DNA from 3 places in the Acidovorax sp. FHTAMBA genome. Region 3 is predicted to be linked to each of the others. Evidence: predicted binding sites of a transcription regulator. Region 3 holds the regulator's gene; each other region holds the start of a gene.
The links. Region 3 encodes FNR, which switches genes on or off when oxygen is low (the NO sensors DNR and NnrR bind a similar motif). Its sites were predicted from a motif close to TTGATNNNNATCAA; they were not measured.

Region 1 (9,747 bases), 520 kb from region 3:
CAACAGCGGCAACAGCGCCACCACGCGCGGGCCGGACACCCCGTCGCTCACCGCGCGGCAGCTGGATGTGCTGTCGCACCTGTGCACCGGCAAGCCCAACAAGGTCATTGCGCGCGACCTGGGGCTGAGCGAGAACACCGTGCGGGTGCATGTGGCGGCCATCTTTGCGCAACTGGGCGTCAACAGCCGCAGCGCCGCCTTGCTGGCGGCCCAGCGCCTGGGCCTGTCCACACCCCAGCTTCATGACCCCCTCTGAGGTACTGCCGCCAGGGTCGGATGCCGTGCAGCCCCCCACGCGCTGGGGATGGCCGGTGTGGGAGCGCGACGAGGTGCTGCGCGAGCAGGTGGCCTTGCTGCGGCAGAACTTCCCCATGACGCTGCTGGCCTCGCTGGCCACTGCGCTGGGTACGCTGTGGGTCATGGCGCGGGTGACCCAGCCAGAGGCCATCACCGTGTGGCTGGTGGCACACGCGCTGGTGGTGGCCGGGGTGTATCTCACCGTGCGCAGCATTGCGCCTTTTGCCGACCCGGCGCGGCAGGCGGCGCGCAAGCTGATCGCCTGCATGGCCGCCATGGGGCTGAGCTGGGGGAGCCTGGGCTATGTGGTGCTCTACTGGGGCAGCCCGGAAAGCGTCATTTACGCCATCGGCATCGTGAGCACCGTGTCATCGGGTGCCCTGGGGCTGGGCGCGCCGCTGTACAGGGCGTACGTCACGTACCTTGGCAGTGCAGTGGGCGGGGTGATGGTGGCAGTGGCCCTGGCGGGCGGGCCCGTGATGTGGCCTGCGCTTTTCCTCACCAGCGTGTACTTCGCGCTGACCGGCCTGCAGGCGCGCACGGCAGACCGGGCCACCCGCCGCAGCATTGCACTCAAGCTGGAGAACGACCGGCTGGTCAACCAGCTGCGTGCCGAATCGCAACGCGCACTGGCCGCACAGGAAGCGGCTGAACAGGCCGACCGCGACAAATCCCGCTTTCTGGCAGCTGCCAGCCATGATTTGCGCCAGCCGCTGCATGCGATGGGACTGTTTCTGGAGTCACTGCAGCGCAGCCCCCTGAACGACCACCAGCGCACGGTGCTGGGGCACGCCCATGCCGCATCGGGCGCGGCCGCCGAAATGCTGACCACCCTGCTCGACTACTCGCGCCTTGAAGCGGGCGTGGTGAAGGTGCGGCCCGATGCCTTCGCCGTGCAGCCCCTGCTGACGGCGCTGGAGCAGGAATTCGGTGTGCAGGCCGACACCGCTGGCCTCGTGTACCGCACCCGCGAGACATCGGCCGCCGCGTTTGCCGACCGCTCATTGGTCGGGCTGGTGATGCACAACTTCATCTCCAACGCGCTGCGCTACACCGCCAGGGGCGGCGTGCTGATCGCCTGCCGCACGCGCGGCAAACGCCTTGCCCTGGAAGTGTGGGACACCGGCGCCGGCATTCCGCAAAGCCAGTGGGACAACATCTTCAAGGAGTTTCACCAGCTCGGAAACCCCGAACGCGACCGCCGCAAGGGCCTGGGGCTGGGCCTGGCGATTGTTCAGCGCCTGGCGCGGGAGATGAAGACGTCAGTGGAGGTGCTGTCCCAGCCAGGCCGGGGCTCGGTGTTCCGGCTGTGGCTTGACCGCTGGCAGGGCGCGCTGGAGGACGACACCACCACGGCACCCGATGCGAGAAGCCTCAGCGGCCTGAAGGTGCTGGCGATCGACGATGACGAAGCCGTGCGCACGGGCATGCAGTCGCTGCTGCACAGCTGGGGCTGCCAGTGCATCACCGCAGAATCCAGCGCCGATGCACTGGAGTGCCTGGACGACATCACGCCGGACATCATCATCACCGACTTCCGGCTGCGCCACGAAGAGACCGGCAAGCAGGTGCTGCAGGCCCTGCGCGCCTACCTGGGCACGCCGGTACCTGCCATCATCCTGACCGGCGACACCTCGCCCCAGCGCCTGCGCGATGCGCAATCCACCTCCGCGCTGCTGCTGCACAAGCCGGTGTCCACCGGGCAATTGCGCAATGCCATGGTCCAGCTCATGGCGCAGCCCACGCTGGGCAACCCCGCGCCTACAGCCAGCGCCGCAGCAGCCCCATGACCTGGTCGAACCGGGCGCCATAGGGGGGGTAGAACAGCGAGCCCATGGCCCAGCGCGATTGCACCAGCACCGACTTCTGGTGGCAAAAGCGCAGAAAGCCCTGCTCGCCATGGTATGCGCCCCAGCCACTGTCGCCCACACCGCCAAAGGGCAGGTTGTCATGGGCGATGTGCATGAGGGTGTCGTTCACGGTGACACCCCCGCTCACGGTGCGGCGAAGCACGTCGTCGCGCACCGACTCGCTCTGGCCGAACCAGTACAGCGCCAGGGGACGGGGCTCGGCGTTGATGTGGGCAACCGCGTCGTCCAGCCGCTCGTACGAGATCACCGGCAGGATGGGACCAAAGATCTCTTCCTGCATCAGCTGCATTTGCGACGTGGCGCCGAACACGAGCGTGGGCAGCATCTGGCGGCTGGCGCCGTCGCCCAGCGTGCCCACCGTGCTGGCTGCGGGCTTGCCTGCAGCCGGGTCGATGGTCTGCACCTCCGCGCCCTGCGTCTGCGCCTGCTGCAGCATGGTGCGCAGCCGTGCGTGGTGGCGCGGCGTGATGATGGAGGCGTAGTCGGCATTGCCCTCGATGGTAGGGAACAGGCGCGACACCGCAGCCCGGTAGGCCTGCGCAAACTCGCCCTCGCGGCCACGCGGCAGCAGCACGTAGTCGGGGGCAATGCAGGTTTGCCCCGCGTTGATCAGCTTGCCGTGCGCAATCTTGAGGGCGGCGTCCTGCATGTCGCAGTGGCCGTCGATGATGCAGGGGGATTTGCCGCCCAGTTCCAGCGTGGTGGGCGTGAGGTTCTGCGCTGCCGCCTGCGCCACCTTGCGGCCCACGGCGGTGGAGCCGGTAAACACCAGGTGATCGAACGGCAGCGAGGCAAACAGGGCTGCCAGGTTGGCATCGCCCTGCACCACGCAGAACTCGTCGGGTGAGAAAAACTGCGCCACCAGCAACGCCAGCTGGGCCGAGGTGTGGGGTGTCAACTCGCTGGGCTTGAGCATCACGCGGTTGCCGGCTGCCAGCGCGGTGATGGCGGGCGCCAGGGCCAGCTGCACCGGGTAGTTCCACGGTGAAATCACCCCCACCACGCCCAGCGGCTGGCGCTGGATGAACGCATGCGCGGGTTGCAGGTAAAGGGGCGTTCGCACCTTGCGGGGTTTCATCCACTTCGCCAGATGGCTCAGCGTGTGCGAGAGCAGCGTGCGCAGAACGAAAAAATCAGCCACTTCCGTGAGGCGCGGCGACCGCATGCCGAAGTCTGCCTGCACCGCGGCCGCCAGCACGGCGCCGTGCTCGTCCAGCATTTTGGAGATGCGCAGGAGACGCTCGCGGCGCACGAGCAGTGGCACATCCACATGGGCGCGGCTGGCCTGGCGCTGGAGATCGAAGTGGGCGTGGATATCGGCTGGTGTCATGCCCGGATCATAGAAGACACCCCGGGCATCGTGTCGCGGGCAGAACGTGCAGCGAAGGGGTTTGTGAGGGGAGGTCGGCGCTCAACGCACTTCACGCGCCTCGACGTCAGTCACCTCGGCGGCGCCCGGCAGCACGCCACCCCGGCGCGACGCTGCAGCCTCGTCGGTGGCGTCATGCGCTGCGTCAGCCGAGCGCGGGCGGGCAGTTGTCCAGCGTTCGGTGGAGCGGAACACGGTGTGAAAGCCCGTGCGCGGGTCCATGCGCATCACCCACGGGGTGACGGGCCGGCCCGTGATGCGCGCCCAGGCCGCCCGCAGCGACCACACCAGCGCCAGCACCATCACAGCCACCAGCAGGCTGGCAAACAACACCAGCCCCATGGCAATGACTACGACCCGCAGCAACAGGCGCAGGACGCCCGCAACAAATTCATTCAAACGACACCTCTCCTTCACATTCGGGCAAGGGAAAAGGGGCTCGACCCTTTTCCCCGGCCCCGGTCAACCCTGCGGCGCGGCGCTGAACTGGAACACCCCCGGCTCCAGCACCGGGTTCACGCTCACAGCGATCACGCTCTTGGGCGGGAACTGGCCCTCAAGCAGCAGCTTGGACAGCGGGTTCTCGATGCGCTGCTGGATCGCCCGCTTGAGCGGCCGCGCACCAAACACCGGGTCGAACCCCACCTTGGCCAATTCTGCCAAGGCAGCATCGGACACCTGCAATTCCAAATCCATCTTCGCCAGCCGGGTTTGCAGCAGCTGCAGCTGGATCCTGGCGATCGAGGCGATGTGCTGCGCATCCAGCGCGTGGAACACCACGGTTTCGTCAATGCGGTTCAAAAACTCGGGCCGGAAGTGGTTCTTGAGCTCGCCCCACACCGCTTCCTTGATGTCGTCAGAGTCCTGCCCCACCATGGCCTGGATCAGGTGCGAGCCAATGTTGCTCGTCATCACGATCACCGTGTTCTTGAAGTCCACGGTGCGGCCCTGTCCGTCCGTCAGACGGCCATCGTCCAGCACCTGCAGCAGTACATTGAACACGTCGGGGTGGGCCTTTTCCACCTCGTCGAGCAGCAGCACGCTGTAGGGCTTGCGGCGCACGGCTTCGGTGAGGTAGCCGCCTTCTTCATAGCCTACATAGCCCGGAGGCGCGCCAATCAAGCGCGCAACGCTATGCTTTTCCATGAACTCGCTCATGTCGATGCGGATCAGGTGGTCTTCGCTGTCGAACAGAAAGCCCGCCAGCGCCTTGCACAGCTCGGTCTTGCCCACGCCCGTGGGGCCGAGGAACAGGAACGAGCCCGTGGGCCGGTTCGGGTCACTCAGGCCCGAGCGCGAGCGGCGGATGGCGTTGGCCACGGCGGCAATCGCCTCTTGCTGGCCCACCACGCGCTCGTGCAGCTTGGCCTCCATCTGCAGGAGCTTGTCTTTTTCGCCCTGCATCATCTTAGCGACGGGGATGCCCGTGGCGCGGCTCACCACCTCAGCGATTTCTTCGGCACCCACTTGCGTACGCAGCAGTCGGCGCGCGGCGGGGGCGCCGTCCTTGCCGGCCTCTTGCGCCTGCGCTTCTTTCAGCTGCTTTTCCAGGTCCGGCAGCTTGCCGTATTGCAGCTCGGCCACCTTGTTGAATTCGCCCTTGCGGGTGAACTCTTCGATCTGGAACTTGAGCTTGTCAATGGCCTCGCGCACATGGGCGCTGCCCTGCGCCTGGGCTTTTTCGGACTGCCAGATCTCGTCGTAGTCGGCGATTTCCTTTTGCAGCTTGGTGATCTCTTCCTCAATGAGCGCAAAGCGCTTTTGTGAGGACTCGTCCTTCTCGCGGCGCACGGCTTCGCGCTCGATCTGCAGCTGGATCAGGCGGCGGTCCAGGCGGTCCATCACCTCGGGCTTGGAGTCCATCTCGATCTTGATCTTGGACGCCGCCTCGTCGATGAGGTCAATCGCCTTGTCGGGCAGAAAGCGGTCAGTGATGTAGCGGTGGCTCAGCTCGGCCGCAGCCACGATGGCCGGGTCGGTGATGTCCACGCCATGGTGCACTTCGTACTTCTCCTGCAGGCCGCGCAGGATGGCGATGGTGGCCTCCACGCTGGGCTCACCCACCAGGATTTTCTGGAAACGCCGCTCCAGCGCAGCGTCTTTTTCGATGTACTTGCGGTATTCGTCGAGCGTGGTGGCACCCACGCAGTGCAGCTCGCCACGCGCCAGCGCGGGCTTGAGCATGTTGCCCGCGTCCATCGCGCCCTCGCCCTTGCCCGCGCCCACCATGGTGTGCAACTCGTCGATGAAGACGATGGTCTGGCCTTCGTCCTTGGCCAGCTCGTTCAGCACGCTTTTCAGGCGCTCTTCAAATTCGCCGCGGTACTTGGCACCGGCTAGCAAGGCCGCCATGTCCAGTGAGAGGACGCGCTTGTTCTTGAGCGATTCGGGCACCTCGCCCGCCACGATGCGCTGGGCCAGGCCTTCGACGATGGCGGTCTTGCCCACGCCGGGCTCGCCAATCAGCACGGGGTTGTTCTTGGTGCGGCGCTGCAGCACCTGGATGGCGCGGCGGATTTCATCGTCGCGGCCGATCACCGGGTCGAGCTTGCCCAGCCGGGCGCGCTCGGTCAGGTCCAGGCAGTATTTGGCCAGGGCACCGCGCTGGCCTTCGGCCTCTGCGCTGTCCATCTTCTGGCCGCCGCGCACGGCTTCAATGGCGGCCTCCAGGCTCTTGCGTGTGAGGCCATTGTCCTTGGCGATCTTGGCGGCCTCGCCCTTGCTGTCGATCACGGCCAGCAAGAACAGCTCGCTGGCGATGAACTGGTCGCCGCGCTTGATGGCTTCCTTCTCGGTAGCCTGCAGCACACGGCCCAGCTCGGGGCCGCCCTGCACCTGGTCGTTGCCCTGCACCTGGGGCAGGCGCTCGACGGCCGCCTCGGCGGCTGCCAGCAGGCCGGGCACATTGGCGCCCGCACGCTGCAGCAGCGCCTTGGGTCCGTCGTCCTGCTTGAGCATGGCCACGAGCATGTGCACGGGCTCGATGTAGGCGTGGTCATTGCCCAGCGCAATGCTTTGTGCATCGCTCAGGGCTTCCTGGAACTTGGTGGTGAATTTGTCGAGACGCATGTGGATGTCCTCCGAATTGCAGAGCACTTGAGGCGGGGGGTGGCTGATTTCAAGACACTGCGCCTGCGCACCGATTGACCTGCGTCAGCAAACGCTCCCGGCGTCGCCTTACCCGAATACTACTAATTTAGTAGCTACTCGCGCTTTACCAGCAAGCGATAGAGGCCAATTTGACCGATATTTACACCCCACACCAGGGGGTGCGGCATCAGGCATTGGTCGCGGTGATGCCCCATCGCGCCAACGCCGCGTCGTCGCTCACGCGGGCATCCACCCAGCGCGCGCCCTGGGGGGTTTCTTCCTTCTTCCAGAACGGCGCCTGGGTCTTGAGGTAGTCCATCAAAAATTCACAGGCCTGAAAGCTCTGGCCCCGGTGGGCGCTGGTGACGGCCACCAGCACGATCTGGTCCAGGGGCTGCAGCAGGCCCACGCGGTGAATCACCCGCGCGCCGAAGATGTCAAAACGGCGGAAGGCCTCGTCCACCATGGCTTCGATGGATTTTTCGGTCATGCCGGGGTAGTGCTCCAGCTCCATCGAGGACACCTGGTCGCCCTCGTTGCGGTCACGCACCGTGCCGATGAAGCTGCACACGGCGCCAATACCTTTGTTTTCACGGCGCAGCGCAGCGACTTCGGTGGAGAGGTCAAAGTCCTCGGTCTGGATGGAAACGCGGGGCAAGGTCATGGCAAGTTTTCTCAGCGGGGCATGTGGTGTTCAGACAGGCAGTTGGTCAGGGCGACCGGTGCAGCCGCGGCGCCGCCAGCAGGGCGCGCTCTTCTTCCACCACCTTGTTCAGCTGCGCCAGTGCGGGCGAAGGGGGCAATTGCGCCAGCAGTGCCTGCAGGCGCGTGACGTCACCCACGGTGGGAGCCACCTTGATCTGCGCAATGGCAGCATTCACATTGCCGCCCTTGACCAGGGCCAGTACCTTGGCGGGCCATTCACTTTTGTTGCGTGCCATAGAGGGATAAAAACGTTTGTCTGTACGATTCGCCAGCACTGTACCCGCATGCGATCCGGTGCGCGATCTTCCAAGCCCTTTCAATCCATGGCCACACAAACGATTCAGACCGATCTCTACAAGCTCTACCCGTCCCCGCGCAACACCGTGCGCGACGTCTTCGAGCACCAGGTGTTTGTGCCCCACCCCTACGCGATCATTGACCTGGAGGTGATGGAACTCGCAGGCAAAACAACGCTATTTGGCGCCTGCCGCCTGTCGGACATGAAGATGGGGCAGGTGGTGACGTTTGAGCTGGCCTCCGACCAGGCCCGGTTCGAGCGGCTGTTCACCCCCGACTGAGCCCCCCATGGACGACGACAACCAGATCCACGTGCCCCCCTCCTTCATGGCCGTGTACACCGACACACGGGGGCGCCTGACGGACAAGGCCGACACCGTGCGCACCCGCTACGAGCTGTGCGAAGACCTGGCAGGCCACCTGGTGGAGCATGCGCAGACGCTCTACCACGTGCAGGCGCCGTCTGAAACCGAGATCCTGCAGCGCATCCATGCCGGGCTGTGCACGGCCGAATCGGGCGTGTCGGTGGCCGAAGCAACGTGGGTCGTCACCCGGCTGGCCGAGCTGCTGGCGTGGCAATGCCCTTTGCTGATGGCCCCGCAACCTGTGCCGGTGGACGAGGTACCCCGCCAGGAGCCTGTCGGACTTGGAGCGTCGGGGCGCTGAGCGCGTTTGCCGCGCCAGCCAGGGCCTGGCTATACTGCGCCCCATGCCCACGCACACCCTTTTCGCCATGCCCGCCGCACCGGCGGTGGCATTGCAGTGCGTGGTCAAAGCCAAAAAACCCCAGCTCATCTGACCGGAGCTGTGTGGTTCCGTCCCGGATGAGCGACGGAACCCCTTGGCAAAAACTCCCCCTTTTTGACACCCGGCAATCTGTGCGCGCACCTGTGACGGTTCTTCCATCGGTCGAACCTCAAGGACGTCTCGCATGCCTTCAACACCCGCTCTCACCACCCCGTTCCAGGGCCTCTGGATTCCCCTGGTCACGCCGTTCAAGGACGACGCCGTGGACCACCCTGCCCTCGCGGCGTTAACCACCACGCTGACTCGGCAAGGCGTCGCGGGCTTTGTGGCCTGTGGCTCCACGGGTGAGGCCGCCGCGCTCGACAAGACCGAGCAGCTGGCCGTGCTGGAAACCGTGCTCGGCGCCGCGCAGGGTCTGCCTGTGGTGATGGGCCTGTCGGGCTACCACATGGGCCAGACGGTGGAATGGGTGAACGCTCTGGCGCAATACCCACTGGCCGGGCTGCTGGTGCCCGCGCCGCACTACATCCGCCCCTCGCAAGAGGGCCTGTTGCTGTGGTTCCGCACCCTGGCCGATGCCAGCGCCGCGCCCCTGGTGGTCTATGACATCCCCTACCGCACGGGCGCCGCGCTGGCCACCGAGACCCTGCTGGCCCTGGCCGGGCACCCGCACATCCGTGCCATCAAGGACTGTGGCGGCAACACCGCCAAGACCCAGGCGCTGATCGCGGACGGGCGCCTGGCCGTGCTGGCGGGCGAAGACGCGCAGATGTTCACCACCCTGGCCCTGGGCGGGCACGGCGCCATTGCCGCCAGCGCGCACTGGCAGACGCAGCGTTTCGTGGAGCTGGTGGAACAGCTGCGCGTGGGCGATTTGCCTGAGGCCCGCCACCTATGGCAGACCTTGCAGCCCTGGATAGAAACCTGTTTTGCGGAACCCAACCCCGCCCCGCTCAAGGCCGTGCTGGCGCGGGCCGGCTGGATGCGCAACGAGCTGCGCGCGCCGATGTTGCCAGCGTCACCCGCACTGGCGCAGCGCGTACAAGCCGCAGCGGAGGTCAGCCGCCTGTGACCGGCGGGAAAAACGCCACTTCGGCCCCATCGGCCAGGGCGGCGGATTCATCGCTCAGGGTCTGGTTGAGCGCCATGCGCACGGCACGGCCGCGTGCAAGGCTGCTGGCGTGCGCACCACCGCGGGCGATGAGTTCATCGCGCAGCTCGCCCAGCGTGGCCGCGGCCGTGTCCACTGCCTCGTGCCCGGTGCCGATGGCCTCGCGGATGGAGGCGAAATAACGGACGGATATCTTCATGACAGCAGCTCCGCAAAAGCGATGAAGCGCACCGTGTCGTCGGCCGCAATGGTCTGGCCGG
Region 2 (9,747 bases), 430 kb from region 3:
TGCCTTACACCAGTGGTACCACCGGCCTGCCCAAGGGCTGCATGCACCTGCACAAAAGCATCATGCACAACGCGGTGGCGAGCAGCCTGTGGGGCAACGGCTCGGTGGACAACGTGACGCTGGCGGTGGTGCCCATGTTCCACATTACCGGCATGGTGAGCGTGATGCATGCGTCCATCTACAGCGCGGCCACCCTGGTGATCATGCCCCGGTGGGACCGCGACCTGGCAGGGCGCCTGATCTCGCGCTACCAGGTGACCAACTGGACCAACATCCCCACCATGGTCATCGACCTGCTGGGCAGCCCGAACTTTGCGAGCTACGACCTGTCGAGCCTGGTCTACATTGGCGGTGGCGGTGCCGCCATGCCGCAGGCGGTGGCCCAGCGACTGCTGGAGCAGTACGGCCTGCGCTACGCAGAAGGCTATGGGCTGACGGAAACCGCAGCGCCGTCGCACTCCAACCCGCCAGACCACCCCAAGCAGCAGTGCCTGGGCATTCCTTTCATGAGCACCGATGCGCGGGTGATCGACCCGGACACCCTGCAGGAGGTGCCCGTGGGCGAGCAGGGCGAGATAATCATCCACGGCCCCGAGGTGTTTGAAGGCTACTGGAAGCGCCCGGACGCCACGGAGGCTGCGTTCATTGACTTTGAGGGCAAGCGGTTCTTCCGCTCGGGCGACCTGGGGCGCATGGACGAAGACGGCTACTTCTTCCTGACCGACCGGCTCAAGCGCATGATCAATGCGAGTGGCTTCAAGGTGTGGCCGGCCGAGGTGGAGGCTCTGATGTTCCGCCACCCCGCCATCCAGGAGGCCTGCATCATTGCCACCAAGGACAGCTACCGGGGCGAGACCGTGAAAGCGGTGGTGGTGTTGCGCGCCACGCACCAGGACACCACCGAGCAGCAGATCATCGACTGGTGCCGCGAGAACATGGCCGTGTACAAGGTGCCGCGCATCGTTCAGTTTGTCAGCGCACTGCCCAAGAGCGGGAGCGGCAAGGTCATGTGGCGGGCCTTGCAGGAGCAGGAAGCGCAGTAGCCCGCCGGTTCTCAGTGGGTGGGGCTGGCACCCGTCAGCTCGACCAGGTCCCGTTCCAGCAGGGCCGGGTCTCCCAGTTGCAGCTCGATGAGGCGGCGCAGGTGGGTGACGCTGTCCAGGTCGATGCCCCGGCACAGCAGGCCGGTGTGCAGGCCTTCCACGTGCGCCACTTCGGCGGACATGGCGATGTGATTGCCGGTTTCTGCCAGCGGAATGGTGATCTGGCAGAGCATGCCCGGCTCCAGACCCGCTTGCGCGGGCGCAACGATCAGTGCGCCCTTGAGGGACAGGTCCTGCACATGCACGCTGAAGGCATTGCTGGACGTGGTAAGCAGGGCGGGTGCATCGAAACTGACGCGAACGAAGTGACGGCGTTCATGGGGCATCGCTGTCTCCTGGGCGGGGCTTGGTGTGGTTACATGCTACTCCAAGGCCGTACGCAGATTCCCATTGGCGGTATTTGCAAGCATTCGTTACCATGGGGTGTCCATCCTCTGTGGAGCCTGATTTGAATCCTGGCATGTACTGGCGTTGTCGATGGGGCTCGGGCCTGCGGTGGCTGGTGTTGCTGGCCGTGCTGGGCGCTGGCGCCATCGCATCGGCGGCGCCGCGCGAGCTGCGCGTGGGCGTATATGCCAACGAGCCCAAGGTTTTTTTTGGCGCCGATGGCAAGGCTGCAGGCATCTTTGTGGACCTGCTGGAGATGGTGGCCGCGCGGGAGCAATGGTCGCTCAGATATGTGCCGTGCAACTGGCAAGATTGCCTGGACGCCCTGCGCGAGGGGCGGCTTGATCTCATGCCCGATGTGGCCCGGTCAGACCAGCGCGACATCCTGTTTGACTTTCACAGCCTGCCGGTGCTGCACAGCTGGTCACAGATCTACCGTGCGCCGGGAAGCCCCATCTATTCGATGCTTGACCTGCAGGGCAAGCGCGTGGCGGTGCTGGAGGGTTCGGTGCAGCGTGCCGCTTTCAGCAACATGATGGACAGCTTCGGCATCCAGGTCACGCTGGTGGATGCCTCCAGCTTCACGGGCGCGTTTGCCATGGTGCAGCAGGGCGAGGCCGATGCGGTGATCGCCAACCATCGGTTCGGCAACCTGTATTCGCAGCGCTACGGCATGGTGGACTCGGGCATCGTGTTCCAGCCTGCAGCCTTGTTCTTTGCCACGGGCGCAGGGCGCAATGCCGATGTGCTGGCGGCGATAGACCGGTCGGTCAAGGACTGGCGCAGCGGTGCCGACCCGGCGTACGCGAAGGTTTTGCGCCGCTGGAGTGCGGCTGATGAGCCGGTGCGGATTGCGCCCTGGATCTGGTGGGGGCTGGGTGGGCTGCTGGCCTTCAGCCTGCTGGCGGCGCTGTCGGTGGTCGTGCTGCGCCGCAAGGTGCAGGAACGCACGCGCCACCTCAAGGACAGCGAGCAGAAGCTTGCGACCATTCTGGACAGCGTGGGTGCGTTCATTTACATCAAGGGCAAGGACTACCATTACCAGTACGCCAATCACCATACGCTCCAGTACTTTGGCCTGCCCTCGCAGGAGGTTGTGGGCAAGGACGATGGGGCTTTTTTTGACGCTGCCACTGCGCAATCGCTGCGCGCCAATGACCGGCGCGTGCTGGAGGACGGTGAGAGCCTGGAGGTGGAGGAGCTCAATACCCCGGCGACAGGCGCCCCGCAGCGGGCGTTTCTTTCGGTGAAGATTCCGCTGCGCGATGCGAAAGGCAGCGTGGTTGCGCTGTGCGGTATTTCGACCGACATCACCGAGCGCCGCAAGGCCGAGGAGTCGCTGCAGATTGCTGCCACGGTGTTCGAGTCGTTCGAGGGCATGATCGTGACGTCGCCGGACAAGCGCATCCTGCGGGCCAACCAGTCGTATGCACGGCTTACGGGCTACACCGTGGAGGAACTGGTGGGCCAGACGCCGCGCCTGCTGCAGTCGGGCCGACATGACGCGGCTTTTTATTCCAGCCTTGAGAACTCGCTGCACACCACCGGCATGTGGCAGGGCGAGGTGTGGAACCGGCGCAAGGACGGCGCGGAATACCCGGCGTGGATCACCATCACGGCGGTGCGCTCGCCCGAAGGCGAGATCACCCATTACGTGGGCACGCAGATCGACATCTCCAGCCGCAAGGCGGCCGAGGAAGAGATCCGCCTGCTGGCGTTCTACGACCCGCTCACGGGCCTGCCCAATCGCCGGCTCATGACCGACCGGCTGCAGCACAGCCTGGCCGCCACAGCCCGCTCGGGTGCAGGGGGCGCGCTGCTGTTTGTGGACCTGGACAACTTCAAGGACCTGAACGACACCCAGGGCCATGAACTGGGCGACCAGCTGCTGCGCCAGGTGGGCGCCCGCCTGGCAGGCTGCGTGCGGGTGGGGGACACGGTGGCGCGCCTGGGGGGCGACGAGTTCGTGGTGGTGCTGGAGGGGCTCGCCGCCAACGTGCAGGAGGCCGCTGCCCAGGCCGAGACCGTGGGGCGCACGGTGCTGCAGGCGCTCAGCCAGCCCTACCGGCTGGACGGCCATGAACACCACAGCTCCTGCAGCATCGGCATTGCGCTGTATGCCGATGCGCGGGGCTCGGTGGACGAACTGCTCAAGCACGGCGACATGGCGATGTACCAGGCCAAGGGGGCAGGGCGAAACACCTTGCGGTTCTTCGACCCGCGCACGCAGGCCAACGTGACGGCGCGCACCTTGCTCGAAGCCGGTTTGCGCGAAGCGCTGCGGGACGGCCAGTTTCTGCTGCATTACCAGGCCCAGATCCGCGAGCACGACGGCATTGTGGGGGCCGAGGCGCTGGTGCGCTGGCAGCACCCGCAGCGTGGGCTGGTGTCCCCGGCCGAGTTCATTCCGGTGGCCGAGGCTTCGGGTCTCATCGTGCCGCTGGGCGCATGGATCCTGCGCACCGCCTGCCTGCAACTGGTGGAGTGGGCCCGGAACCCCGTGACTGCGCGCTGGACGCTGGCCGTCAATGTGAGCGCACGGCAGTTCAGGCACAGCCAGTTTGTGGACGAGGTGCTGGGCGTGCTCGACGAGACCGGCGCCAACCCCCACCGCCTGAAGCTGGAGCTGACCGAAACGCTGCTGCTGGACGATGTGGAGGACACCATCCAGCGCATGGCCACCCTGCGGGCGGTGGGCATCGGCTTTGCGCTGGACGACTTTGGCACCGGCTATTCCAGCCTGAGCTACCTCAAGCGTCTGCCGCTCGACCAGCTCAAGATCGACCAGGGCTTTGTGCGCGACCTGCTCACGGACACCAACGACGCGACCATAGCCCGCACCATCGTCACACTGGCGCAGAGCCTGGACCTCGGGGTGATTGCCGAAGGCGTGGAAACCGCCGAGCAGCGGGACATGCTCTCCAGCCTGGGTTGCCGTACCTGGCAAGGCTATCTGTTCGGACGCCCCGGCCCCGCAGCCGACCTGCATGCGGCAGCGATGGGGGTCAATGCCTGACACGCCTCATAAAAATGATAGCTGCAGGCGCATGCTGCATAAGCGCTGGAGGCCGATTTGGCTTAGAAACGACTTGGATGTGAATTCCGCGGGCACCGATGTTGTCGCCATTTGCTTACATTTTTAACCTGCGGGGGGGTATATCTTGGCGATGGCTTTGTTACAAATGCAGGCCGACATGCTGACGATGACCACGTGCACCTGCCGTGCCATCCAGGCGTGGCAAAAACAAGGAGTTCCCCATGAAAAACAATGCCCTTCAAACCCTTCGCCTGCTTCTTTCGGGCGCGGCTGCAGGCCTGCTGCTCGCAGCCGCAGGCGCCGCCCACGCACAGGCCTATGTCAACGCCACCGTGGGAGGCGAGCTGGCACCTGGCGTGTACGGCCGCATCAACATCGGCAACGCGCCACCGCCTCCGCTGATCTACGCCGAGCCGGTCATCATCCACCGCCCGGCCGTGGTGGTACCGCGCTCGCCAATCTATCTGTATGTACCGCCCGGCCACGCCAAGAACTGGGGCAAGCACTGTGCCCGCTACAACGCGTGCAGTCAGCCTGTGTACTTTGTGCAGGAGCCGCCTCCACGCCGGGGCCCGCCACCGTACAGCCACGGTCGCTATGACCGCCAGGATCGCCATTGGGACGACGATCACCGGCACGGGGGCAAAGCCGACCGTGGGCGCGGCCATGGCAAGGACAAAGACAAGGACAAAGGGCGCAAGCACCGCGACTGAAGGGCGCGTCGCCGTGATGTGATCAACGGCTGTTGGCAGCGAGACCGCAGTACCAGCGGTTAAGCTTTGCCCCATGGCCCACGTCACTTTCGCTCCCCCGTTCACTGCTCCCACCGAAGTCGTCCACCAGCTGCGCCAGCACGGGTATGCCGTGCTGGCGCCTTCCGATGTGGCACGCTGGGTGGGCTGCGACCTTGCCGCGTTGATGGCGCTGAATGCCGACTGGGCAGGCTTGCCCCCCGATGACTTTCTCAAGGATGGCGGCCGCTACCGGCGGCGGCGCCACGCCTGCTTTGTGGTGCAGAGCGGCCACATGCAGCAGGTGCCCCACCGTGCGCACTGGCAGCCGGTGGAATACAACGCCTTGCACGGCGGCATGGAGCGCTGGTTTGCGCCCATGGAGGCGGCCACCGTGGCGCAGCCCGTGTGGCGCCAGCTGCTTACAGCGCTGGCAGGCGTGTCTGACGCGGTGTTTGCGGGCCCACGGGCCCCGGTGCCCTGGTTTGTGGAGGCGCACCAGTTTCGCATCGACACCACGGATGGCATCGGACGGCCCACCCCCGAGGGGGCACACCGCGACGGGGTTGACCTGGTGGCCGTGTTTCTGGTCGGCCGCGAGGGCGTGAAGGGCGGCGAGACCCGTGTGTTCGAAGCCGCCGGCCCGGCTGGCCAGCGCTTCACGCTCACCGAGCCATGGTCCCTGCTGCTGCTCGACGACGCCCGCATGATCCACGAGACCACGCCCATCCAGCCGATGGCGGCAGCGGGCCACCGCGACACCCTGGTCATCACGTGCCGCAGGGGCAGCTTTCAGGGGGCGGACGCGGTGGAGCCGCCTGCACTGGCGGCCTGAACAATCCCTTTGGAACTGCATTGAATTTGATGCGAATCAAGATGCGCGGTAAGGTGGGCGTTCACACTGGTTCGTGTGGGCCACAAGCCCGCCACAACATTCAACCCAAGGAGAAGCACCATGTTCAAACACATTCTGGTTCCGGTCGACGGCTCTGATACGTCGATGCTGGCCGTGTCCAAGGCCGCCGGGCTGGCCAAAACCTTTGGCAGCGCCGTGACGGCGGTCTACGTGGTAGATCCCTATCCTTTCACCGGCGTCGGGGCTGACTTTGCCTACGGCCAGGCCCAGTACATCAATGCCGCCACCGCCGAGGCCAACACGGCCCTGGAAGCCACCCGCAAAGCCATGGCCGATGCCGGTGTGCCGGTGACCACCGTGGTGGGCGAGGGACATGCAGTGCACGACGGAATCCTGCGCGCCCTGGAGAGCACGGGCGCCGACCTGATCGTGATGGGTTCGCACGGGCGCCGTGGGCTGGAAAAGCTGGTGCTCGGCAGCGTCACCCAGCGCGTGCTGGGCGTGGTCCATATCCCCGTGCTGGTGGTGCGCGACTAGGCGCGGCACTCGGTAGCGCGCACTAAGCGCAATACGCGCACTAAGCGCAATACCCGCAATACGCGCAATACGCGCAATACGCGCATTCTGCAAAACGGCTCCTGGATGGAGCCGTTTTGTTTGGGGTTCAGCGTGGCGCTTGCCCGGCCACCAGCACCGGCGTATCGCGAAAACGCTCGGGCAGCAAAGCCTCAAGCTGCGCGATCTTGGGGCGGTCGTACGTGGCGATGTAGATGGAGTGCGGGTTGCGCGTCGCGTAGTCCTGGTGTTCGTCTTCTGCCGGGTAGAAGGCGTCCAGCGGGGCCAGCGTGGTCGCGATCTTGCGCGCCAGCAGCTGGGTGGCGTCGAGCTGCGCGATGTACTGCTGGGCAACCCCGTGCTCATCGGGCGTGGAGTAAAAAATGGCAGACCGGTATTGCGGCCCGTAGTCGGGCCCCTGGCGGTCGATTTCGGTCGGGTCGTGCGCCACCGAAAAGAAGATCTGCAGAAGCTGCCCATAGCTCACCACCTGCGGGTCGTAGGTAATCGCAACGGCCTCGGCGTGACCTGTTTTACCGGAACTGACCATCGGGTAGCTGGCCGTCTCTTTGCTGCCGCCTGCATACCCCGACACGGCATTCAGTACCCCCTGTGTGTGCTGGAACACAGCCTGCACGCCCCAGAAGCAGCCGCCTGCAAATACGGCAGTGGCGGTGGCCGACGGGCTGGGCGCCTTCACATCAGTCTCTGGAGGCGGCAGCGCCACCGAGGGTCGGGCGCCGGACGTGGCGCCCGCATACAGCAAGGCCGCGAGCATCAGCACGCCCACCAGCACCAGCAGCTTGGAGCCGATGTTGGATGGGGGCTGGGGTGCGGTGGTTGCCGCAGAGTCCGGCGGGCCAGATGCCCCGTGGCGTTGCGCGGGCTTGTGGGGAGGTTGCGGCACGGTAAAGGCTCCTGGGCCACGGCCTGCACGCAGGTGCCTGGGGCCATGGGCGGCTGTGGTCGGCCAGGGGCGCCGGCCGCGCGTCAGGTCACCTTACTCGATCTTGGCGCCAGACGCTTCCACAATGCCTTTCCACTGCCCGTACTCCTTGTTGAGCAGGGCGCTGAACTGGGCAGGCGTCATGGCTTCGGGCTCGGCGCCTTGCGCCTGGATGGCGGCCTTCATCTCGGGGGTGGACAGCAGCTTGTTGATTTCTGCATTGAGCGTGGTCACCACCGCTGCGGGGGTTCCGGCAGGGGCCAGCACGCCGTACCAGGTGCTCACGTCAAAGTCCTTGAAACCCGATTCCGCCACGGTGGGCACATCCGGCACCGAAGAGCTGCGCTTGGCCGACGTGACCGCCAGCGGGCGCAGCTTGCCGGCCTTGATCTGGCCCATGGCCGAGGGCAGGGACGAGACCAGCAGGTCCACGTTGCCCGCCAGCGCATCCATCAGCGCGGGGTTGGAGCCCTTGTAGGGGATATGGCTGAGCTTGATGCCCGCCGCCTGCTCGAACAAATGGCCGGCCAGGTGGATGGACGTGCCGTTGCCGGGCGAGCCGTAGGTGATGGTGCCCGGCGCTGCCTTGGCGGCGGCCACCACATCGGCCAGGGTCTTGTACTTGGAGTTGACGCTGGTGGCGATGACCACGGGCGTCCAGGCCACGTGGGCCACGGCCGTGAGGTCCTTGGTCGGGTCCCACGGCAGGTTCTTGTAGAGCCAGGGGCCGATCACGAGGTTGTCCTTTTGGCCCATCACCAGGTCATAGCCCGTGGGCGCAGCCTTCACAGCCTCGCCAATGCCGATGGTGCCGCCCGCGCCCGCCTTGTTGTCCGCCACCACGGTCCATTTGGGGCCTTCGGTGAGCTTGGTGGCCACCAGGCGCGACAGGATGTCGGTGCCGCCGCCGGGCGGGAAGGGCACGATCAGGCGGATGGGCTTGGTGGGATAGGCCGCAGCCGGGGCCTGGGCGTTTGCCGTGGTGCCCAGGGCAAAAGCGAGGGCGGTGAAAGAAAGCAGGGTGCGGATCATGGCGGGGGGTGTCTCCGTCGGTTCAATGAGAGGGGGGCAAACGCGCTGCGCGTTCGGCTCTGCGGGTCTTAGTGCCAGCTCCTGTGGATGATCGCTGATCCTGCGCAAGGCCGGCCTTGCCAATGCAGGAGGGCAGCATCGCCTACGGCGATGGCTGCCGGGCCTGGCAGGGCTTCAGATGCGTTCAAAAATCGCGGCAATGCCCTGGCCGCCACCAATACACATCGTCACCAGCGCATAGCGGCCCTGGATGCGCTGCAGCTCATGCAATGCCTTGACGGTAATGAGCGCGCCCGTGGCACCGATGGGGTGGCCCAGCGAGATGCCCGAGCCGTTGGGGTTGACCTTGGCGGGGTCCAGGCCCAGGTCCTTGGTCACTGCGCAGGCCTGGGCGGCGAAGGCCTCGTTGGCTTCGATCACGTCCAGGTCGTTGACGGTGAGGCCCGCCTTCTTCAGCGCTAGCTGCGTGGCTGGCACGGGGCCGATGCCCATGTACTTGGGGTCGACACCTGCGTGGGCGTAGGCCACCAGGCGGGCCAGGGGCTTGGCGCCCCGCGCCTTGGCGGCACCGGCTTCCATCAGCACCACCGCGGCGGCGGCGTCGTTGATGCCCGAGGCGTTGCCTGCCGTCACCGTGCCGTTTTCCTTGATGAACACGGGCTTGAGCTTGGCCAGGTCGTCCATCGTGGCGCCGGGGCGGAAGTGCTCGTCGGTGGCGTACAACACGTCGCCCTTCTTGCTCTTCAAGGTGACCGGCACGATCTGGTCCTTGAACACACCCGCCTGCGTGGCGCGTTCGGCCCTGTTGTGGCTCTCCACCGCCAGCTTGTCCTGGTCTTCGCGCGTGATGCCCCACTTGGCGGCAATGTTCTCGGCCGTCACACCCATGTGGATGTTGTGGAAGGGGTCGTGCAGTGCGCCGATCATCATGTCCACCATCTTGGTGTCGCCCATGCGGGCGCCCCAGCGCATGTTCAGGCTGGCAAAGGGCACGCGGCTCATGTTTTCAGCACCGGCGCCGATCGCCACGTCGGTGTCGCCCAGCAGGATGGACTGGCTGGCGTTGACGATGGCCTGCAGGCCCGAGCCACACAGGCGGT
Region 3 (9,747 bases):
CCACACAAAGCAAGGCCCGCCGCAGGGACGAGCGCAATCAGGATGGTCCCTGGACGCCTGAAGCAGCCGCCTACCGGCACCACAGCGAAGGCTTATAGACCAGATCCATCCAGAGTGCCCAGCAGGCGATTCCGAAAAGCAGGCCTCCCGCCACCCGCGTTCCCCAGTCCGCGCGGGCTGTGTTCAGCCTTGTTTTCAGTTGGGTCCAGACCCATGGCCCTCCCGCAAGCCACACCCCGCTGCCCAGCCCAAACAGTGCCATGGTCACTGCGCCTTCGAGAGGACCTCCGCTCAGGGCGGCCACCAGCAATGCCGAATAGAGCAAGCCGCAGGGCATGAGCGCCCACAGCCCACCCGCAAAGAAAACCCCGGAAGGGGCACTGACCATGGGACGGGCGCGCGCCCATACGGCTCGGGCCGCGTTCTCCAGCCATTGCGGCTGGCGTGCCTGCACCATCATCATCACACCCCAGGCCATCACGGCGACATGCATGAGCGTCCAAGCGGGACGCAAGGCGGTCGTGTGCTGGGTAAGCCACGCCAGACTGTCCATTGCCCATGCTGCCAGGCAACCCGCCAGCGAGTAACCGAGCAGGCGTCCGACATGGAAAGCCGCCGCGCGCCGAAAAATGCCACCCCGCGGCATCCACTGCACGGTGTGAGTCCCGGGCGATGGTGCCATCCGGTCAGTGGCAGAAGCTTTTTGCTCCCGCCCCTGCCCCACCAGCGCACCACAGGGCGCTGAGCACATCGCCAGGCAATGAGTGCCTCCGACAAGCCCCATCAAGAAGGCAGTCGATGCCACCGCGATCATCATGATCGTTCAGATAATGCGGGAAAACCGTGCCCGATTGCGATCTGCCTGGAGATAGCGGTCGAAGACCATCGCAATTCCACGCACAAAGAACCACCCCATCGCCGTGACTTCAATCCCGTCAGGCCGCAGGACGACAAGTCCTTGCTCTGCCATGGCTTCCAATTGCACCAGTTCGCTCGAAAAATATTGCCTAAAGTCAATCAACCAGGCCTGTTCCATCGGTTCGAACAACAGCTCACCCTGGCACATCAACGCCATGATGACGGCACGGCGAACAAGATCGTCCCGTGTCAGCGCCAACCCGCGCACCACAGGCAACCGCCCCTGGTCGAGCAGGTCGTAATATTCCTCCAAGGTTTTCGCGTTCTGGCTGTAGGTCGCCCCCACACGGCCAATCGCTGAAACGCCCAGGCCAATCAGGTCGCAGTCCGGCTGGGTGCTGTAACCCTGGAAGTTGCGATGCAGCCGCCCCTGCCGTTTTGCCACTGCCAGCGCGTCTTCAGGCAACGCAAAATGGTCCATGCCCACATACACATAGCCCGCGCCCATGAAGGCGTCCAGGGAACGGGAAAGCATCGAGACTTTCCCCGCCGCAGTGGGCAGCTCGACCGACGCGATGCGACGCTGTGGCTTGAAACGTTCGGGCAGATGTGCATACGCATACAGTGCGATGCGGTCCGGCCGTAGTTGGGCGACCTGGGCCAGGGTACGATCAAAGGACTCTGGGGTCTGGCGGGGAAGTCCGTAGATCAGATCCACATTGATGGATTCAAAACCCAGTGACCGCGCAGACTCCACCAGCGAGAACACCTGCTCTGCGGGCTGAATGCGATGGACTGCTTTCTGAACCTCCGGATCGAAGTCCTGCACACCAAAACTCAAGCGGTTAAAACCCAGCTCCGCCAGCACCGCAAGGCGGTCCGCATTGACCGTGCGCGGATCCACCTCGATCGAATACTCTCCGCCTGGCGCGAGCGTGAAGCTTCGCTTGAGCATCGCCATCAACTCACGCAGCCCATCATCCGTCAGGAAAGTGGGCGTGCCCCCCCCCAGGTGCAACTGGCTCACGACCTGGCCCAGCCCGCAGTGGGCAGTGTGCAGGTCGATCTCGCGACTGAGGTAGCGGAGATAGACCTCCGCGCGGTCATGGTGTTTGGTAATGATCTTGTTGCAGGCGCAGTAGTAACATAGTGACTCGCAAAACGGGATGTGCACATACAGTGACAGCGGCAAGGCCTTCGCCATCGAGCCCAGGCGCCGTTGCTCCAGTGCAAGCGCATAGTCATCCTTCCCGAAGGCCTCGACAAATCGGTCGGCAGTGGGGTAAGAGGTATAACGAGGACCCGGCACATCAAAGCGGCGCAACAGGTCGGGTGTGACAACGGTCATGGGAGATTTCCTTGCGTACACTGCAACTGTGCCTTACGCTGAGGCCATTGTCCTTGACCTGCGTCAAGCGAAGAACTGACCCCTTCGACGACAATTTGATGTAAGTCAGTCGCCCAACCGTACGCCACAGTGCCGCTGCGGTGGCATATTGAGCCTTTGCTCACATCCAACCTGTTCCTGTGCTTATGAATCCGCTCACCATCAAAGTCGCCTGCTCCAACTGCAATCTGCGTGAGTTGTGCATGCCAGTTGGCCTGAACGACGAGCAACTTCAGCGTATTGATGAAATTGTTGCGGTGCGTAGGAAGATCAAGCGCGGAGGCACGCTTTTTCGCAACGGCGAGTCTTTTACCTCCTTGTATGCGATCCGCACCGGTTTCTTCAAGACCTGCGTCGCTACGGAAGACGGCCGCGACCAAGTGACGGGTTTTCAGATGGCTGGCGAAATCATCGGCCTCGATGGCATCGTGAATGACCACCATACGTGTGACGCGGTGGCTTTGGAAGACGCAGAAGTCTGTGTCATGCCGTTTGACCGCATCGAAGAACTGTCGCGTGAAGTCAATGCGCTGCAGCACCATGTGCACAAGATCATGAGCCGCGAAATCGTTCGCGAGCACGGCGTGATGCTGTTGCTGGGCAGCATGCGTGCTGAAGAACGCCTCGCAGCTTTTCTGCTGAACCTGGTTCAGCGTTTGCATGCGCGAGGTTTTTCGCAGTCCGAACTCGTGCTGCGCATGACCCGGGAGGAAATCGGCAGCTATCTCGGCCTGAAGCTCGAGACGGTGAGCCGGACTTTTTCAAAGTTCGTGGAAGAAGGCATTGTGGAGGTCAAACAGCGCCATGTCCGCATTCTCGAAACCGATGCACTCAAGCGCATCGTGAACAACCAGCCCGCCTGCCATTGACCCGCCAACACTGCGCTGCCATCCGCAACCTGCAAGCCCTTCAGGAGCAGGAAGTCGTCTTGCGGCAATCATCGGGGCGCTCCCCCTCCGGCACAGGGCAACGGTTGAGCTCGAAGGGTGACATGGCCAGCAGTGTGGTCAGCGCACTGGACGCCATCGTGATCGCCCAGAACGCAAAAAAGGCCAGCGTGTAGACCCCCTGCCGTGACAGCGCGAGCGGTTGCCCAAACCAATGCAGATCTTGCGGATCCACCATGGCAAAGACCAGCATCTCCAGCACACCAGCCATCAGAAACGCTGGCCACGCAATCCACATCAACCGTTGGGTCCACATTGTTTTGTCTCCGGGTAAGCCCTTGCAAGCCATGAGCCGCAGGGGCCCGTTGTGTATCAGCGCGGCTGGTCTTGCGCTGGCGTAGCCGCATGGTTGCGGCCCTTCATCGCGGGTGCGAGGCTCTTCTCGGGTTCCGCAAGGTTCTTGTTGATTTCAATGCCCTGGCGATAGTAGTCCTCGGCCACCACGGGATCAGGCCGTGAAATCGCCAGCCACAACGTCACAAATCCCGCGACGATCACGATGAGCGGCCCAGCAATGATCAGCCAGACATGGCCGAACTTCCACCACGGTTCTGGGACGGAAGGCTCAGCACTGAGTGCAGAACTGGTTGGCATGGTGTTAACTCCTGAAAAATAGTCGGCTGAGAGCACACAGTGCCATCACAAAACAATCATCCTAGCGCGGGACCAGAAACACCGATTTCTCGGTCACATGGCTCGCAGTACCCAAGGCCTGAACGTCGAACTGAACCGCATGGGAACCCGCTGGCGCTGACCCGTAGGGAATCTGCAGCCTGACAGCGACCCACCTGGATTCAGCAGCTCCAATCTCCACCTCTGCATCCGAAGCGACCACCAACCCCTCAAGGCCGCGTGCGTCAATGCGGTAGCGCTGCGGGCCTTCTGTAGCGTTCATGATCTGCAGGCGGTAGATGTTCTCCAGCTTGCCCCCGGCCACAATGCGCGACAGGGCGGCACGGTCTCTAACCACATCCACCTTCAGTGGCGTGCGCGTGACCAGGCTGGCCATCATGCCCACGCACAGCGCGACGAGCACGGTGCTGTAGATCAGAACGCGCGGACGCAGGACGCGGCGCAAAATCTGGGACTGGCTCCAGCGCTGTGCGACGCCATTCTGTGTGGAAAAGCGAATCAACCCTCTCGGGTAGTGCATTTTGTCCATCACCGTGTTGCATGCATCCACACACAGGCCGCAGCCGATGCACTCATACTGCAGACCTTTGCGGATATCGATGCCCACGGGGCAAACCTGCACACACAGGGTGCAGTCGATGCAGTCACCCAGGCCCTTGGCCTTGTAGTCGATCGTCTTGTTGCGGGGGCCGCGTGGCTCACCGCGTTCGACGTCGTAACTCACGATCAGGGTGTCCTTGTCGAACATCGCGCTCTGGAAACGGGCATACGGGCACATGTATTTGCACACCTGCTCACGCATGTACCCTGCGTTGCCATAGGTGGCAAAGCCGTAGAACAGCACCCAGAAGATCTGCCAGCTGCCCTGGAACGCCAGCAACTCTGCGCCAAGCTCGCGAATCGGCACAAAGTAGCCCACAAACGTGAACCCGGTCCACAACGCCACCGAGACCCAAACCACCTGCTTGAAAAACTTCTTGCGGATTTTTTCAAAGGTCCAGGGGCCGTTGTCCAGGCGCAGACGCGCGCTGCGGTCACCCTCAATCTTGTGCTCGATCCACATGAACATTTCGGTGTAGACCGTCTGCGGACATGCAAACCCGCACCACAAGCGCCCCGCCACTGCCGTAAAAAGGAACAGCGACAGCGCCGAGATGATCAGCAGTCCCGTGAGGTAGATGAAGTCTTGCGGGTACAGAACCAGCCCGAAGATGTAAAACCGCCGCGCGCCCAGGTCAAACAGGACCATCTGGCGCTGACCCCATTCCAGCCACGGCAGACCGTAAAAGATCAGCTGCGTGAGGAACACCATGCCCCAGCGCCAGCGCGCAAACAGACCGCTGATCGAGCGTGGATAGATCTTCTTCTGCGCTTCGTACAGCGACACGATCTCCACCTGCGATGAGGCATCGGAGGCAACCGGGTTGATCGGGATGACCTTGCGAGCAGGCTCGCTGGGTGGCTTCATGGTGGTGTCGATCCGTGTGCCCCGGGGTCGTCAACCCCGGGGCGTTTGGCAGCAATGACTGAAAATGGCGGCGATGGACTTACCGCGCGGCCGCCTGGTTGCCGTTGGACAGGCCCCAGACGTAGGCAGACAGCACGCCGATTTGTGCTTCTGTCAGCTTGTCGGCCTGCGGGGGCATTTCGTTGACCTTGCCATTGTTGACGATGGCCGTGATGGCGGCCTCGCCCCAGCCGTGCAACCAGATGTCGTCAGTCAGGTTGGGCGCTCCCAAGGCCTGATTGCCCTTGCCATCCATGCCATGGCACGCAGCGCACGCCGTGAACTTGGTTTTGCCCAGAGAGGCGCGCAGCGAGTCGTGCGGGCTGCCGGACAGGCTCAGGACATAGTGCGAGAGATTGCGCACGTCTTCCGACGAGCCCACCGCTGCAGCCATGGGCGGCATGTTCCCCACACGACCCTTTTCGATCGTCTCGCGGATCTTCTCCGGTGCACCCCCATGCAGCCAGTCGCCATCGGCCAGGTTGGGAAAGCCTTTGCTGCCACGCGCGTCGGAGCCATGGCACTGTGCGCAGTTGTTCATGAACAGTCGCTCACCAATGGCCTGGGCTTGTGGGTCCTTGGCAATGTCTTCAGGCTTCATCGAAGCAAATCGAGCGTACAGAGGCTCCAGCTCAGACTTGGCCTTGGCCATCTCGGCCTCGTACTCGCCCTTCTGGGTCCAGTTGAGCTTGCCCGAAAAGCTGCCCAGACCGGGATAGGCCGCAAGGTAAGCCAGGCCGAAAACGATGGTGATCACGAACAGCCACACCCACCAGCGCGGCAGGGGGTTGTTCATCTCGACCAGGTCCTCGTCCCAGACATGCCCTGTGGTGTTGTCAGAGGTAGCAGCGACCTTTTTACGCCCGGCCATCCAGAGCAGGATGCCGCAGGCAATGATGCCGACCAGGGTCAGCGTGGTCACAAAGACCGACCAGAAATTGCTGGTGAAGTCACTCATGGGGTGTTCTCGTTCTGATGAAGGTCAATCTTGCTCAAAGGGCACCCGTGCGGCCTCGTCAAACCGGGCCTTGTTGCGACCACGGTAGGCCCAGACCCAGATGCCGATGAAGCAGGCCAGCGATGCCAGCGTGGCGACGATGCGCATGGTGGTGATGTCCATCGCTATCTCCTTTACTTGAGCGCGCGGCCCATGACCTGCAGGTACGCGATCAGGGCATCCATCTCGGTTTTGCCCTTGACATCGGCAGCCGATGCGGCGATTTGCTCGTCGGTGTAAGGCACACCAATCGTGCGCAGCGCTTTCATGCGCGGAGCAACGCTGGCCGGGTCCACGGCACTCTTCTCCAGCCAGGGGTAGGCGGGCATGTTGGACTCTGGCACCACGTCACGCGGATTGTTCAGGTGGATGCGATGCCACTCGTCGCTGTACTTGCCCCCCACGCGGTGAAGATCGGGGCCCGTGCGCTTGCTGCCCCACTGAAAGGGGTGGTCATACACGAACTCGCCCGCCACCGAGTAGTGGCCATAGCGCAGCGTCTCGGCGCGGAAGGGGCGGATCATCTGCGAGTGGCAGTTGTAGCAACCCTCGCGGATGTAGATGTCGCGGCCCACCAGCTGCATCGAGCTGTAGGGCTCCACTCCCTTGACGGCTTCGGTCGTGGACTTCTGGAAGAACAGGGGCACGATTTCGACCAGGCCACCAATGGCAATCACCACCAGGATCAGCACGATCATCAGGAAGTTGTTGGTTTCCACCTTTTCGTGGGTGAAGCCGGTCGAAGCAGACGTTTTGTTATCGGACATAAGTTATCTCTCCTTCGCGTTCAGGCGTGGGCAGCGTTCACAGCCGGAATGGCCACCTTGACCGAACGGCCCGATATCGCTGTCACCCATACGTTCCAGGCCATGATGATCATGCCGCCCAGGTACAGCAGGCCGCCAGCCACACGGATCACGTAGAAGGGATACGTGGCTTTCACGCTTTCGACAAAGGTGTAGGTCAGCGTACCGTCGGGGTTGATGGCGCGCCACATGAGACCTTGCATCACACCGGCGATCCACATGGCGGCGATGTACAGCACGATGCCGATGGTGGCCATCCAGAAGTGCAGTTCAATGGCCTTGATGGAGTGCATCTTGTCCTTGCCGAAAAGGCGGGGAACCAGGTAGTACAGCGAACCCATGGAGATCAGGCCCACCCAGCCCAGGGCACCCGAGTGCACGTGGCCCACGGTCCAGTCGGTGTAGTGCGAGAGCGCGTTGACTGTCTTGATGGACATCATCGGACCTTCGAACGTGGACATGCCGTAGAACGACAGCGACACGATCAGGAAGCGCAGGATGGGGTCGTCACGCAGCTTGTGCCAGGCACCCGACAGCGTCATCACACCGTTGATCATCCCGCCCCAGCTGGGTGCCAGCAGGATCAGCGAGAACACCATGCCCACCGACTGCGTCCAGTCTGGCAGTGCGGTGTAGTGCAGGTGGTGGGGACCTGCCCACATGTAGGTGAAGATCAGCGCCCAGAAGTGAACGATGGACAGGCGATAGCTGTACACCGGACGGCCCGCCTGCTTGGGGATGAAGTAATACATCATCCCGAGGAAACCAGCGGTCAGGAAGAAACCCACGGCGTTGTGGCCGTACCACCACTGCACCATGGCATCCTGCACCCCGGCATAGGCCGAGTAGCTCTTCATGAAGCCTGCGGGAATGGCCGCACTGTTCACCACGTGGAGCAGCGCCACGGCGAGAATGAACGCACCAAAGAACCAGTTGGCCACGTAGATGTGCTTGACCTTGCGCACACCGATGGTGCCGAAAAACACGATCGCGTAAGACACCCACACCAGTGTGATCAGGATGTCGATGGGCCACTCCAGTTCGGCGTATTCCTTGCCGGAGGTGTAGCCCAGCGGCAGACTGATGGCTGCCGCCACGATGACGAGCTGCCAGCCCCAGAAGGTGAAGGCCGCCAGAGGCCCGGCGAAAAGCCGGACCTGACAGGTACGTTGCACCACGTAATAGCTGGTGGCAAACAGCGCGCATCCGCCAAACGCGAAAATCACCGCGTTGGTGTGCAAGGGGCGCAAGCGCCCGTAGCTGAGCCAGGGAATGCCGAAATTGAGTTCAGGCCAGGCAAGCTGGGCGGCGATGATGACGCCCACCAGCATGCCAACCACCCCCCACACCACGGCCATGATCGAGAACTGTCGCACCACCGTATCGTTGTAGTGCGCAGTATTTGTTTTTGGAAGATCCATCGGGCACCTCTTTGTATAGCGATAAGAGTTTGTTGTATTCAGCTTTTTTGGGCATTGACACAAGTCAACCGTCTCGGAGAATCCGCTCCCCCTCCTGCTCGACGCTTTCGAACTGCCCGTGGTACACGGCCCACCACAGCCCCGCCAGAATCATCAGCACCAGAACGACCGACAGCGGAATCAGCAGATAAAGAATGTCCATCAGGCGGCCTCCAGCCGTGGCTTGGTGATATCTATGGGTGCGGTACCTTGCGGGCGCTGTTGTGCCAATCCCGACGACGGCAGTGCAGGAAGATCCCGCGCCAAGCGCGCGGCGTTGAGCACCACCAGCAGCGAACTGAGCGCCATGCCCAGCCCGGCCAGCCAGGCGGGCATCCAGCCCACCACGGCCAGCGGAACGCACAGCGCGTTATAGCCCGCCGCCCACCAGAGGTTCTGGCGCACAACGCGCAATGTGCGCCGTGCCAGCAATACGGTCTGCGGTACCAGCGCAAGGCCGTCGCCCAGCACCACAAAGTCGGCCTGGGACTGCGCCAACGGCACCGCGCGGCCAAAAGCGAACGACACATGCGCACCCGCCAGCACCGGGCCATCGTTGAGTCCGTCGCCCACCATGGCCACATGGCGGCCAGCAGCCTGCAATGCCTGCAGTGCATCCAGCTTGCCCTGCGGGGTGCATTCGCCGGTGGCCTGGGCGATGCCCGATTGGGATGCCACCCGCAGCACCGCACCCATGCGGTCGCCCGATAGCAATTGCACCGACGCTCCCGCTTGCTCCAACGCAGCCACCACGGCGGGGGCTTCGGTGCGCAAGTCCTCCATCAGGTCAAACCGGGCCAGCTCCAGTACCCTGCCGTCGGCCAGATGCTCCGACAGCACCACCTGCAGCGCCGGGTTGGCATCACTGGGCGCAACGCCCGCGTGGCGCGCAGAACCGAGATGAACCCTGCGCGCCGCCTCGCGTGGTTCATGAACATTGCGTACCTGCGCCACCAGGCCCAGCCCCGCTGCCTCGTGCAGGTCTGTCACGGCCCAGGGGCCATCGCCCTCGCCTGCCGCAGCGGCCAGCGCACGTGATGCCGGGTGCATCGAATGGCGGGCCAGGCTGGCGGCAAGGCCCAGGGCATCGTGTGCGCTCCAGCCGCTGGCCGTGTGCACGGCCTGCAGCGCCATGCCGTCGCGCGTGAGCGT

Region 1: clpB (ATP-dependent chaperone ClpB) is a predicted target of FNR. The motif match lies at 6,681-6,694, and genes of this name have one in related genera.
Region 2: AAFF19_RS12140 (universal stress protein) is a predicted target of FNR. The motif match lies at 6,120-6,133, and genes of this name have one in related genera.

The regions. Positions count from the first base shown of each region.
Region 1 is NZ_CP152407.1:1,622,075-1,631,821, reverse strand. It holds gene AAFF19_RS07575 (response regulator transcription factor) at 1-256, shown strand, start outside; gene AAFF19_RS07570 (hybrid sensor histidine kinase/response regulator) at 243-2,087, shown strand; gene AAFF19_RS07565 (coniferyl aldehyde dehydrogenase) at 2,059-3,498, opposite strand; gene AAFF19_RS07560 (hypothetical protein) at 3,580-3,936, opposite strand; gene clpB (ATP-dependent chaperone ClpB) at 4,000-6,606, opposite strand; gene AAFF19_RS07550 (molybdenum cofactor biosynthesis protein MoaE) at 6,815-7,291, opposite strand; gene AAFF19_RS07545 (hypothetical protein) at 7,338-7,568, opposite strand; gene AAFF19_RS07540 (hypothetical protein) at 7,656-7,910, shown strand; gene AAFF19_RS07535 (hypothetical protein) at 7,918-8,295, shown strand; gene dapA (4-hydroxy-tetrahydrodipicolinate synthase) at 8,561-9,448, shown strand; gene moaD (molybdopterin converting factor subunit 1) at 9,435-9,686, opposite strand; gene glp (gephyrin-like molybdotransferase Glp) at 9,683-9,747, opposite strand, start outside.
Region 2 is NZ_CP152407.1:2,565,548-2,575,294, forward strand. It holds gene AAFF19_RS12115 (long-chain fatty acid--CoA ligase) at 1-1,043, shown strand, start outside; gene AAFF19_RS12120 (PilZ domain-containing protein) at 1,055-1,429, opposite strand; gene AAFF19_RS12125 (EAL domain-containing protein) at 1,564-4,506, shown strand; gene AAFF19_RS12130 (hypothetical protein) at 4,749-5,240, shown strand; gene AAFF19_RS12135 (2OG-Fe dioxygenase family protein) at 5,314-6,093, shown strand; gene AAFF19_RS12140 (universal stress protein) at 6,214-6,651, shown strand; gene msrA (peptide-methionine (S)-S-oxide reductase MsrA) at 6,779-7,576, opposite strand; gene AAFF19_RS12150 (tripartite tricarboxylate transporter substrate binding protein) at 7,670-8,647, opposite strand; gene bktB (beta-ketothiolase BktB) at 8,822-9,747, opposite strand, start outside.
Region 3 is NZ_CP152407.1:2,138,012-2,147,758, reverse strand. It holds gene AAFF19_RS10110 (sulfite exporter TauE/SafE family protein) at 71-817, opposite strand; gene hemN (oxygen-independent coproporphyrinogen III oxidase) at 824-2,206, opposite strand; gene fnr (fumarate/nitrate reduction transcriptional regulator Fnr) at 2,392-3,114, shown strand; gene AAFF19_RS10095 (hypothetical protein) at 3,155-3,448, opposite strand; gene AAFF19_RS10090 (FixH family protein) at 3,505-3,786, opposite strand; gene ccoG (cytochrome c oxidase accessory protein CcoG) at 3,848-5,293, opposite strand; gene ccoP (cytochrome-c oxidase, cbb3-type subunit III) at 5,373-6,290, opposite strand; gene AAFF19_RS10075 (CcoQ/FixQ family Cbb3-type cytochrome c oxidase assembly chaperone) at 6,315-6,452, opposite strand; gene ccoO (cytochrome-c oxidase, cbb3-type subunit II) at 6,464-7,096, opposite strand; gene ccoN (cytochrome-c oxidase, cbb3-type subunit I) at 7,117-8,556, opposite strand; gene ccoS (cbb3-type cytochrome oxidase assembly protein CcoS) at 8,621-8,758, opposite strand; gene AAFF19_RS10055 (cation-translocating P-type ATPase) at 8,758-9,747, opposite strand, start outside.